2 regions of the Pseudomonas sp. TH08 genome follow, and region 1 is predicted to be linked to the other one. Evidence: riboswitches for the same ligand, from Rfam matches in the RefSeq annotation. Region 1 holds a riboswitch; the other holds the start of a gene.
The links. Region 1 has a riboswitch for cobalamin ahead of cobO (cob(I)yrinic acid a,c-diamide adenosyltransferase). Riboswitches for the same ligand answer to the same signal wherever they lie in the genome.
Positions count from the first base shown of each region.

Region 2: it holds a riboswitch for cobalamin, as region 1 does, so the genes downstream of both, JFT91_RS20175 (CbtB domain-containing protein) here and cobO (cob(I)yrinic acid a,c-diamide adenosyltransferase) in region 1, are expected to answer to the same signal.

Region 1 covers NZ_JAEKEE010000006.1:130,914-135,287, reverse strand. Annotated here, with positions in the region: gene JFT91_RS26950 (PQQ-dependent sugar dehydrogenase) at 1-1,088, opposite strand, end outside; gene JFT91_RS26945 (hypothetical protein) at 1,155-1,739, opposite strand; cobalamin riboswitch at 1,904-2,131, shown strand; gene cobO (cob(I)yrinic acid a,c-diamide adenosyltransferase) at 2,213-2,824, shown strand; gene JFT91_RS26935 (cobyrinic acid a,c-diamide synthase CobB) at 2,821-4,221, shown strand; gene bluB (5,6-dimethylbenzimidazole synthase) at 4,218-4,374, shown strand, end outside.
Region 2 covers NZ_JAEKEE010000004.1:691,950-696,323, reverse strand. Annotated here, with positions in the region: gene nfuA (Fe-S biogenesis protein NfuA) at 1-242, shown strand, start outside; gene cobM (precorrin-4 C(11)-methyltransferase) at 452-1,198, opposite strand; gene JFT91_RS20185 (cobalamin biosynthesis protein) at 1,280-1,693, opposite strand; gene JFT91_RS20180 (CbtA family protein) at 1,690-2,391, opposite strand; gene JFT91_RS20175 (CbtB domain-containing protein) at 2,403-2,600, opposite strand; cobalamin riboswitch at 2,725-2,945, opposite strand.

The DNA of each region.
Region 1 (4,374 bases):
TGGCCAATGAACGCGCCTTCCTTGAACTGCGCCGGCAGGGTGTTGCCCTCGGCGAAGGTCAGGCCAAGCGAAGCGGTGTGCGGGCCAACGGCATAATCCGGGGCGATGGCCTTGGCAACCAGATCAAGATTCTGCGGGTTCACCCGCACATCAACATGCTGCCCGTAATAGCTGAACGGCCACCCGTAAAACGCGCCGTCCTTGACCGAGGTGATGTAGTCCGGCACCAGATCACTGCCAATCTCGTCGCGCTCGTTGACCGCCGTCCATAGCGCGCCACTGGTCGGCTCCCAGGCCAGGCCGTTGGGGTTGCGAATGCCCGAGGCGAAGATCCGGTGATTGCCGGTCGCACGATCCACTTCCCAGATCGCTGCGCGGCCCTCTTCTTTATCCAGTCCGTTTTCGCCGACATTACTGTTCGAGCCTACGGTGACGTACAGCTTGCTGCCGTCCTTGCTGGCAATGACGTTTTTGGTCCAGTGATGGTTGATCGTGCCGCCCGGCAGGTCGGTCACTTTGATCGGCTGGGTTTTGATCTCGGTCGCACCGGCTTCGTAGTGGAATCGCAGCAGGCGATCGGTGTCGGCGACATACAGATCATTGCCGACCAAGGTCATGCCAAATGGTGAGTTGAGATTCTGTAGAAACACGGTGCGCGTCTCGGCGACGCCATCGTGGTCGGCATCGCGCAGCAATGTGATGCGATTCGGACTCGGCACGCCGGCCCCGGCCTTGCCCATGACTTTCTTCATGACCCAGCCACGAATGCCGCTGCTGTCGTCAGGTTTCGGTGGGGCATTGGTTTCCGCTACCAGTACATCGCCGTTAGGCAGCACATAGAGCCAGCGCGGGTGGTCAAGGCCTTCGGCAAATGCCGCGACTTGCGTGCCCGCCGCTGCGGTGGGTTTGCCACCCTGGGGCCAGCCGATCGCCGGGGCGATGTTCACCGTCGGGACCAGGGTCTTGTTCGGTTCGGGCAGTTTCGGTGACGGGCCGGTGCCGTCGGAGACTTGCAGGCTGGAGGATTCACCACAGGCGACGAGCCCTCCGGCGAGCGCGATAACGAGAGCGAGCTGGGTCTTGCGCATTGCTGATCTTCCCTATGAATGCATTCTTAATCATAGAGGCGCGCGCAAGACCGATGGTTCAACTGCTCAACCGCGGGCCTCCTTGAACAGCACGGCAATGCCGGGGTGATAGTTGCCGGCTTCGCTGCGCAACTTGCGGTAGGCGTACGGGAAATACCAGGCGACCGCGCAGGTGTGTTCTTTTTGCAGGTCGTCGACCATGTCCTGCAGTTCTTCCGGGCTGGCGCTGTGCTGGGCTTTTTGCGGGGCGACAAACAGGCAGCCGAGTTTGAGGTCGCTGGCAAAGCTGATGCGTTTGGCATCGTTGGTGATGTCGAGAAGGGCCTGGGTCAGGTTGAGGTTGTTGACCCGTGGCCAGCGCTGTGTGGCCTGTATGTAAGCGCGATCTTCGGCGCCGGCAACGAACAGATCAGCGCGGGCATTGCGCTCGCCTTCTTCATTTTGTTTGCGCGTAGGCGTGTCGTTCAGGGTGACCAGTTCGGCCATCCAGGCCGCTGCCGAGAGCGAACCGAGATTGGCCTTCTCGTCATGCCAGTACGGTGTGTCGCTGTCGCCCCGTACGGCGTTAAAGCGGTCGATACAGTCAAACCAGCGTTCAAGCACCGGGCGCAGAAATTCCAGGCGCGGGTTGCTGATGATCATGCCTTGCATCGTAATCATCCTTATTGTTGTGATGGGCGTTTTCGGAGAAAAGCATGGCTCTTTGATATCATTTGTATCAGTGTGGCACAAGATTGGCGCCAGATAATTGATCGGCGGCAGTTATTCGCCCGCTGACCCCCTCTTTAATTGACGCTCCACCCCCAACCCTCTAACCTTCGCGGCTTGTTTCAGGTGCTCTGTGACCCCCGTCGACAGAGTGAAACAGGGAAGCCGGTGAGGGTTGTCTTCAAGCGAAGTCACCACGATCCCGGCGCTGCCCCCGCAACGGTAAATGAGTAAAAGCTGCGCCTTGAGCCACTGCCTCGAAAGAAGCGGGAAGGCGCGCAGTCTGGCGAATGCCGCTCATGAGCCCGGAGACCGGCCTGATCCATCCAGCGGCATCACGGTGGGCGATGCCAGGCTTTTTGCCGTCTATTCTTGTGCCTGCCCGCCGTTATCCAGCCTCAACGGAGAGCTCCCCCATGACTGATTCCCCCGAGCGCGACGAGCGCCATCTGGCGCGTATGCAGCGCAAAAAAGCCGTGATCGACGAACGCATCGCCAACTCGCCCGACGAGTGCGGCCTGGTGCTGGTGCTGACCGGTAATGGCAAAGGCAAGAGCAGCTCGGCGTTCGGCATGCTCGCCCGCGCCATGGGCCACGGTATGCAGTGTGGCGTGGTGCAGTTCATCAAGGGCCGCAACAGCACCGGCGAAGAGCTGTTCTTCCGCCGCTTCCCGGAGCAGGTACGGTTCCACGTCATGGGCGAAGGCTTCACCTGGGAGACCCAGGATCGTCAACGCGACATCGCCGCCGCCGAAGCCGCTTGGGCCGTCTCCCGTGAACTGCTGCGCGATCCATTGATCGGCCTGGTGGTGCTCGATGAATTGAACATCGCCCTCAAACACGGTTATCTCGATCTCGATCAGGTGCTCAGCGATTTGCAGGCACGTCCGCCGATGCAGCACGTGATCGTCACCGGTCGCGCGGCCAAGCCGGAAATGATCGAAATGGGCGACACGGTCACCGAAATGGGCATGCTCAAACACGCCTTCCAGGCTGGCATCAAAGCGCAGAAAGGCGTCGAACTTTGAATCAACCACGTCACTGCCCGGCGGTACTCATTGCCGCGCCGGCCTCCGGTCAGGGCAAGACCACCGTCACCGCCGCGCTCGCCCGTTTGCATCGCAATCAGGGGCGCAAGGTGCGCGTTTTCAAATGCGGCCCGGACTTTCTCGATCCGATGATTCTCGAGCGCGCCAGCGGTGCGCCGGTGTATCAACTGGACATGTGGATGGTCGGCGAGCAGGAAAGTCGTCGTCTGTTGTGGGAAGCCGCCGCTGAGGCCGATCTGATCCTGATCGAAGGCGTGATGGGGTTGTTCGATGGCACGCCATCGAGCGCCGATCTGGCGCGACATTTTGGTGTGCCGGTGCTTGGAGTGATCGACGGCACGGCCATGGCGCAGACCTTTGGTGCGTTGGCGCTGGGCCTGGCGAAGTATCAGCCGGATCTGCCGTTTGCCGGAGTGTTGGCCAACCGTGTCGGCACTTTGCGCCACGCACAATTGCTCGAAGGCAGCCTCACTGAAGGTTTGCGCTGGTACGGCGCGTTGTCTCGCGAGACCGGCATCGAACTGCCGAGTCGACATCTTGGTCTGGTCCAGGCCAGCGAACTGAATGACCTTGATATGCGCCTCGACGCGGCCGCCGACGCGCTGGCCAGCAGTTGCGAGGTAGCGCTGCCACCGGCTGTGGAATTTGCCGCGCCTGACGTAGTTGTCGCAGAACCGCTGCTTGAAGGCGTGCGTATCGCGGTCGCACGTGATGAGGCGTTTGCCTTCACCTATGGCGCGAGTCTCGAGCTGCTGCGGGCGATGGGCGCCGAACTGAGTTTCTTCTCGCCGATCCGCGACACGCAATTGCCTGCGGCGGACAGTCTGTATCTGCCCGGTGGTTACCCGGAGTTGCATCACGTTGCGCTGTCGCAAAACACCGCGATGCTCGACGCGATCCGTGCGCATCATGCGGCCGGCAAACCGTTACTCGCCGAGTGTGGCGGCATGTTGTATCTGCTCGATTCCTTGACCGACGTCGAAGGCACTCGCGCCGAACTGGTCGGTTTGCTGGCGGGCGATGCGGTGATGCAAAAGCGTCTGGCGGCGTTGGCGCTGCAAGCGGTGGATCTGCCGGAAGGCTCTCTGCGTGGCCACACCTATCATCATTCGCTGACCACCACTGAGCTGACGCCGATTGCCCGTGGCTTGAGCCCGAATGGCGGGCGCGGGGCTGAGGCGGTTTATCGGGAAGGGCGGATGACGGCTTCTTATGTGCACTTCTATTTCCCGTCGAATCCTGTGGCTGTCGCGGCACTCTTTGCGCCTGATGCCGAGGCCGCCTTCGCGAGCAGGCTCGCTCCCACAGTAAGTGATGCAGTGTCTGAAGAAACTCGGTCTCCTGTGGGAGCGAGCCTGCTCGCGAAGGGGCCATGAAAGATAACGCATATACAGAGGCCGAACGCCAAGCCGTCTATAGAGCCATCGCCGAACGCCGCGACATGCGCCACTTCACTGGCGGCACAGTCGAGCCCGAATTGCTGCGCCGTTTGCTCGAAGCCGCCCATCAGGCGCCGAGCGTCGGTCTGA
Region 2 (4,374 bases), on a different contig from region 1:
ACTACTACCTGCAAACCGAAATCAACCCGGGGCTGGCCAGCCACGGCGGTCAGGTCAGCCTGATCGATGTGGTTGAAGACGGCATCGCCGTTCTGCAATTCGGTGGCGGTTGCCAAGGCTGCGGCCAGGCCGACGTGACCCTGAAGGAAGGCATCGAGCGCACCTTGCTCGAGCGCATTCCCGAGTTGAAGGGCGTTCGCGACGTGACCGACCACACGCAGAAAGAAAACGCCTACTACTAAGTGGTGTTCGCTGCGGACAAGAAAAACGGCACCCCGTGAGTGCCGTTTTTTACGCCTGCGATTTATGTGTGTCTGCCTATTTTGTGGCGAGGGGATTTATCCCCGTTGGACTGCGCAGCAGGCCCCGGATTTTTGGGGCCGCTTCGCGACCCAACGGGGATGAATCCCCTCGCCACAGGGTTTGTATCCAGCCACAAAAGTCATTTGATTCACGGTCTGTAAAGGTGAGCATGCCCGGCGCGATACAGCGATGACTCACTGAAAACCTCACTCCCCAGCACTCGTCCCACCAGTATCAACGCCGTCCGCCGAAAACCCTTGGCCTCAACCTTCTCGGCAATATCTTCCAGCGTCCCGACCACCCAATCCTGATCCGGCCACGTCGCCCGGTGAATCACCGCGATCGGGCAGTCCGCGCCGTAATGCGGCAGCAGCTCCGCCAGAATCTTCTGCAGATGGTTGACCCCCAGATGAATCGCCATGGTCGCGCCATGCTGCGCCAGATTGCCCAGTTCTTCTCCTGCGGGCATCGGGGTCTTGTCTGCATAACGGGTCAGAATCACGCTTTGCGAGACGTCCGGCAGGGTCAGTTCAGCACCCAACAGCGCAGCACACGCCGCTGTGGCTGTTACGCCGGGGATGATTTCGAACGGAATATTCAGCTCGCGCAAGTAACGAATCTGCTCGCCAATTGCGCCATACAGACTCGGATCCCCTGAATGTACCCTTGCCACATGCTGGCCTTTGGCGTGCGCGGTTTTGATCAGTTCGATGATCTGTTCCAGATGCAATTCAGCGCTGTTGACCACGGTTTCAGCCTGATGACCGTCCAGTACCGCCGCCGGCACCAGCGAGCCTGCATAGATGATCACCGGGCAACTGCGGATCAACCGTTGGCCTTTGACAGTGATCAATTCCGGGTCGCCGGGGCCGGCGCCGATGAAGTAGACGGTCATCAAGAAATCCTGTGAAAAACGGGGCAGGGCAATGCTTCAGATGAAGATTGCTCATGATCAATGGCGGGGATTATCGGGGTTTTATGCAGCGCCGGCCAATGCCAAGGTCGCTTGAGCGTATTTTTGCCGGGAAATCAGCAGTTTTGCCGGTGCCCGGATCAACTGTTCAGCGAGTGCCAGTGCAGCACTCTCGGCAACGCCATAACAACCGGTGCGCTCGAAAGCGATTTGCGAATGATGGCTGAGTCGTTGCTGGTAACTGGCCAATTCTTCGCTGCTGAAGTACAGCAAGGGCAGGGCCAGTTGCGTGGCGAGTTCCTGCAAACCGGGTTCATCGCGCTTCAGGTCGATGCTGGCCAAAGCCTTGACTGCTTCCAGCTCGATGCGGTGCGCCTGCAAAGCCTGGTCGAGTAACGCGCGCAACGTGCTGGCGGGGCAGCCGCGCTGGCAGCCCAGGCCGACCACAAAGGTCGGCGCTGTGCTGTCATTGGTCATGCGTGGTATTGACCGTCGCTTTTGCGGCGGAACAACCAGGCGCTGATCAGGCCCAAGGCCAGCCAGAACGCCACGTTGGTCAACTGCGAAGCGATTTTGAACTGAGCTTCCAATGCTTCTGGAGCGAGCATCGAATGCACTTCCGGCTGCGGTGCGCCGATCACATGCGGGACGGCAAGAATCGCCACGCCGAGGATTTTCATCAGCCAGTGACGGCTGAACGCAATCAACGACAGGCCGACAGCGGTTGAGGCGGCCGTGCCGATCCACCACATCTGTCGCGACGCCAGGTCAGCGGCAGCGGTGCCCGGCAATTCCGGCGGCAGGCCCAGAGTCGGCGCCAGAACGAAAGTCGCATAACCGGCCAGGCCCCAGAGCAGACCTTGCGAGGTTTTGGTCGGTGCGCGCAGGGTGTAGAGACCCGCGAGCATCAGAGCGAAACCAACGGCCACCACCAGATTGCCGCCCGTGGTCGAAACCACGCGCTGCCAGCCGTTTTCCGGCTCCCAGGCTTCGGCATCATGAGTGTGCGCAGCGGCGCCGGCGGCGTGTTCGTGAACTTCAGCCACGGGTTCGGATTTCTCGAAGGTCTCGGCCTGCAGAATCAGCGGCGACACCCAGAAACTTTGCAGCAGCGTGAGGAGCAGGGCGGCCAACAGGCCGGTGAAACCTGCGGTTTGGGCAATTCGCTTGATCATGTCGGCAGGTCTCAGTGGCACGGGAACGCGGCGCTGTGGCGGGTATCGTGGGCGGCGTTGTGCACCGCTTCGATGTGCGAGAAACCGGCGAAGTAGACCAGACTGGCGCCGAGGATCGACGCGAAGATGGCAGCGCCAAGGCGTTGGCTCAGTGTGGCGGTGCTGGTGATTTTGTCCGTGTTGCTGCCGGTGCTGCTGATGATCGACATGGCGCTTCCCTCTGGAGTGTCAGCGGGTGAATCGAGCGCATGAAAACCCCTGCGGGTCTGGCTCGCAGAGGTTCGAACAGCGCCCGCCCACCGCGGGTTTGTTATGTTCAGCCACGCACAAAGTGCGGGCTGTGTGTTGCGGGCCGGTCTCCGGGCTCGCGAGGGGTTGGCGTCTGGCCGACCTGCAAGCATCACCTTCCCATGCCTTCTGGCACAGTGGATCTGACGCTTCGCTCGCTTACCGTTGCGGGGGCAGCACCGGACTGACATGGGCTTGAGTAAAGCACATGATTCACCGGTTTCCCGTTTCACCCTGTGAAGGGCACCCGTAACAAGTTGTGTAGGAGAGCATGAGGGGGGATTTGAGTCAATTGGGGGGGGGCAGATCCGTTGCTGCGGTAACGACTGCTTAGGGTTTCGCCCTGACGGCGAGTCACCTTTTCCAAACGCCGAAAAGGTAACCCAAAAGGCTTTACCCTGACGTACGGCCCTCGCTGTGGCTCGGGTTCCTTCGCTGCGGGATCGATCCGGGCGCATCGCCTACGGTTTGCTGCGCTGCACCTCCTCTCGATGCATTTGGCTGCGCCAAACGGTCGCTGCGCTACCACCCCCGGATCAATCCCTCCACTCAGCCTTCCGACGGGCCTTCTAGATCAAGAGCGGTACTCGAGCTAACGCTCATTGTGTTGAGTGGGGCGGCATGGCCGCGTTTGGGGTGTGCTTGTTTTTTGTGGGAGCTGGCTTGCCAGCGATGGCGGCCTGACAGCCGACCAAGCTCTCGCGGGTGAACCTGGCTCAAACTGTGGGAGGGGGCTCGCTCCCGAAAACGGCCTGACAGCCGACCAAGCTCTGGCAGCTGTACTCATTCCCTGTAGGAGCTGCCGAAGGCTGCGATCTTTTGATCCGCTTTGGCTTTAGCTTTGCTGTTGCTCTTCAGCCCCTTCGGCAGGCCGAGCGGAGGTGTTCATCCGGGGGTTAGGCGCGCAGCGCCGTTTGGCGAAGCCAAACACATCGAGAGGAGGTGCAGCGCAGCCAACCGTAGGCGATGCCCCCGGATGGACACCGTAGCGAGGGAACACTGAGCCCAAGCGAAGTGCCGTACGCCGGGGCCAAGCCTTTTGGGTTACCTTTTCGGCGTCTGGAAAAGGTGACTCGCTGTAAGAGCGAAACCGCCAGAAACATCACCCGCAGCAACGGATATGCCCCCAATCCCAGCCCCCCAAACAACAAAATCAAAAGATCGCAGCCTTCGGCAGCTCCTACAGGGGATAAGTCATGCTGCGTTCTTTTGATCTGCTTTGGCTCTTGATCTTCAGCCCCTTCGGCAGGCCGAGCGAAGGTGTTCATCCGGGGGTTAGGCGCGCAGCGCCGTGCGGCGTAGCCGCACACATCGAGAGGAGGTGCAGCGCAGCAAACCGTAGGCGATGCCCCCGGATGGGCGCCGTAGCGAGGGAACACTGAGCCCAAGCGAAGTGCCGTACGCCGGGGCCAAGCCTTTTGGGTTACCTTTTCGGCGTCTGGAAAAGGTGACTCGCTGTAAGAGCGAAACCCTGAGCAGCCGTTACCGCAGCAACGGATATGTACCCAGCGCCCCCCCAAAAAAAGACAAGATCAAAAGATCGCAGCCTGCGGCAGCTCCTACAGGGGAAAAGTCAGGCTGCGATCTTTTGATCTGCTTTGGCTTTTGCCCTTCAGCCACTTCGGCAGGCCGAGCGGAGGTGTTCATCCGGGGGTTAGGCGCGCAGTGCCGTTTGGCGAAGCCAAACACATCGAG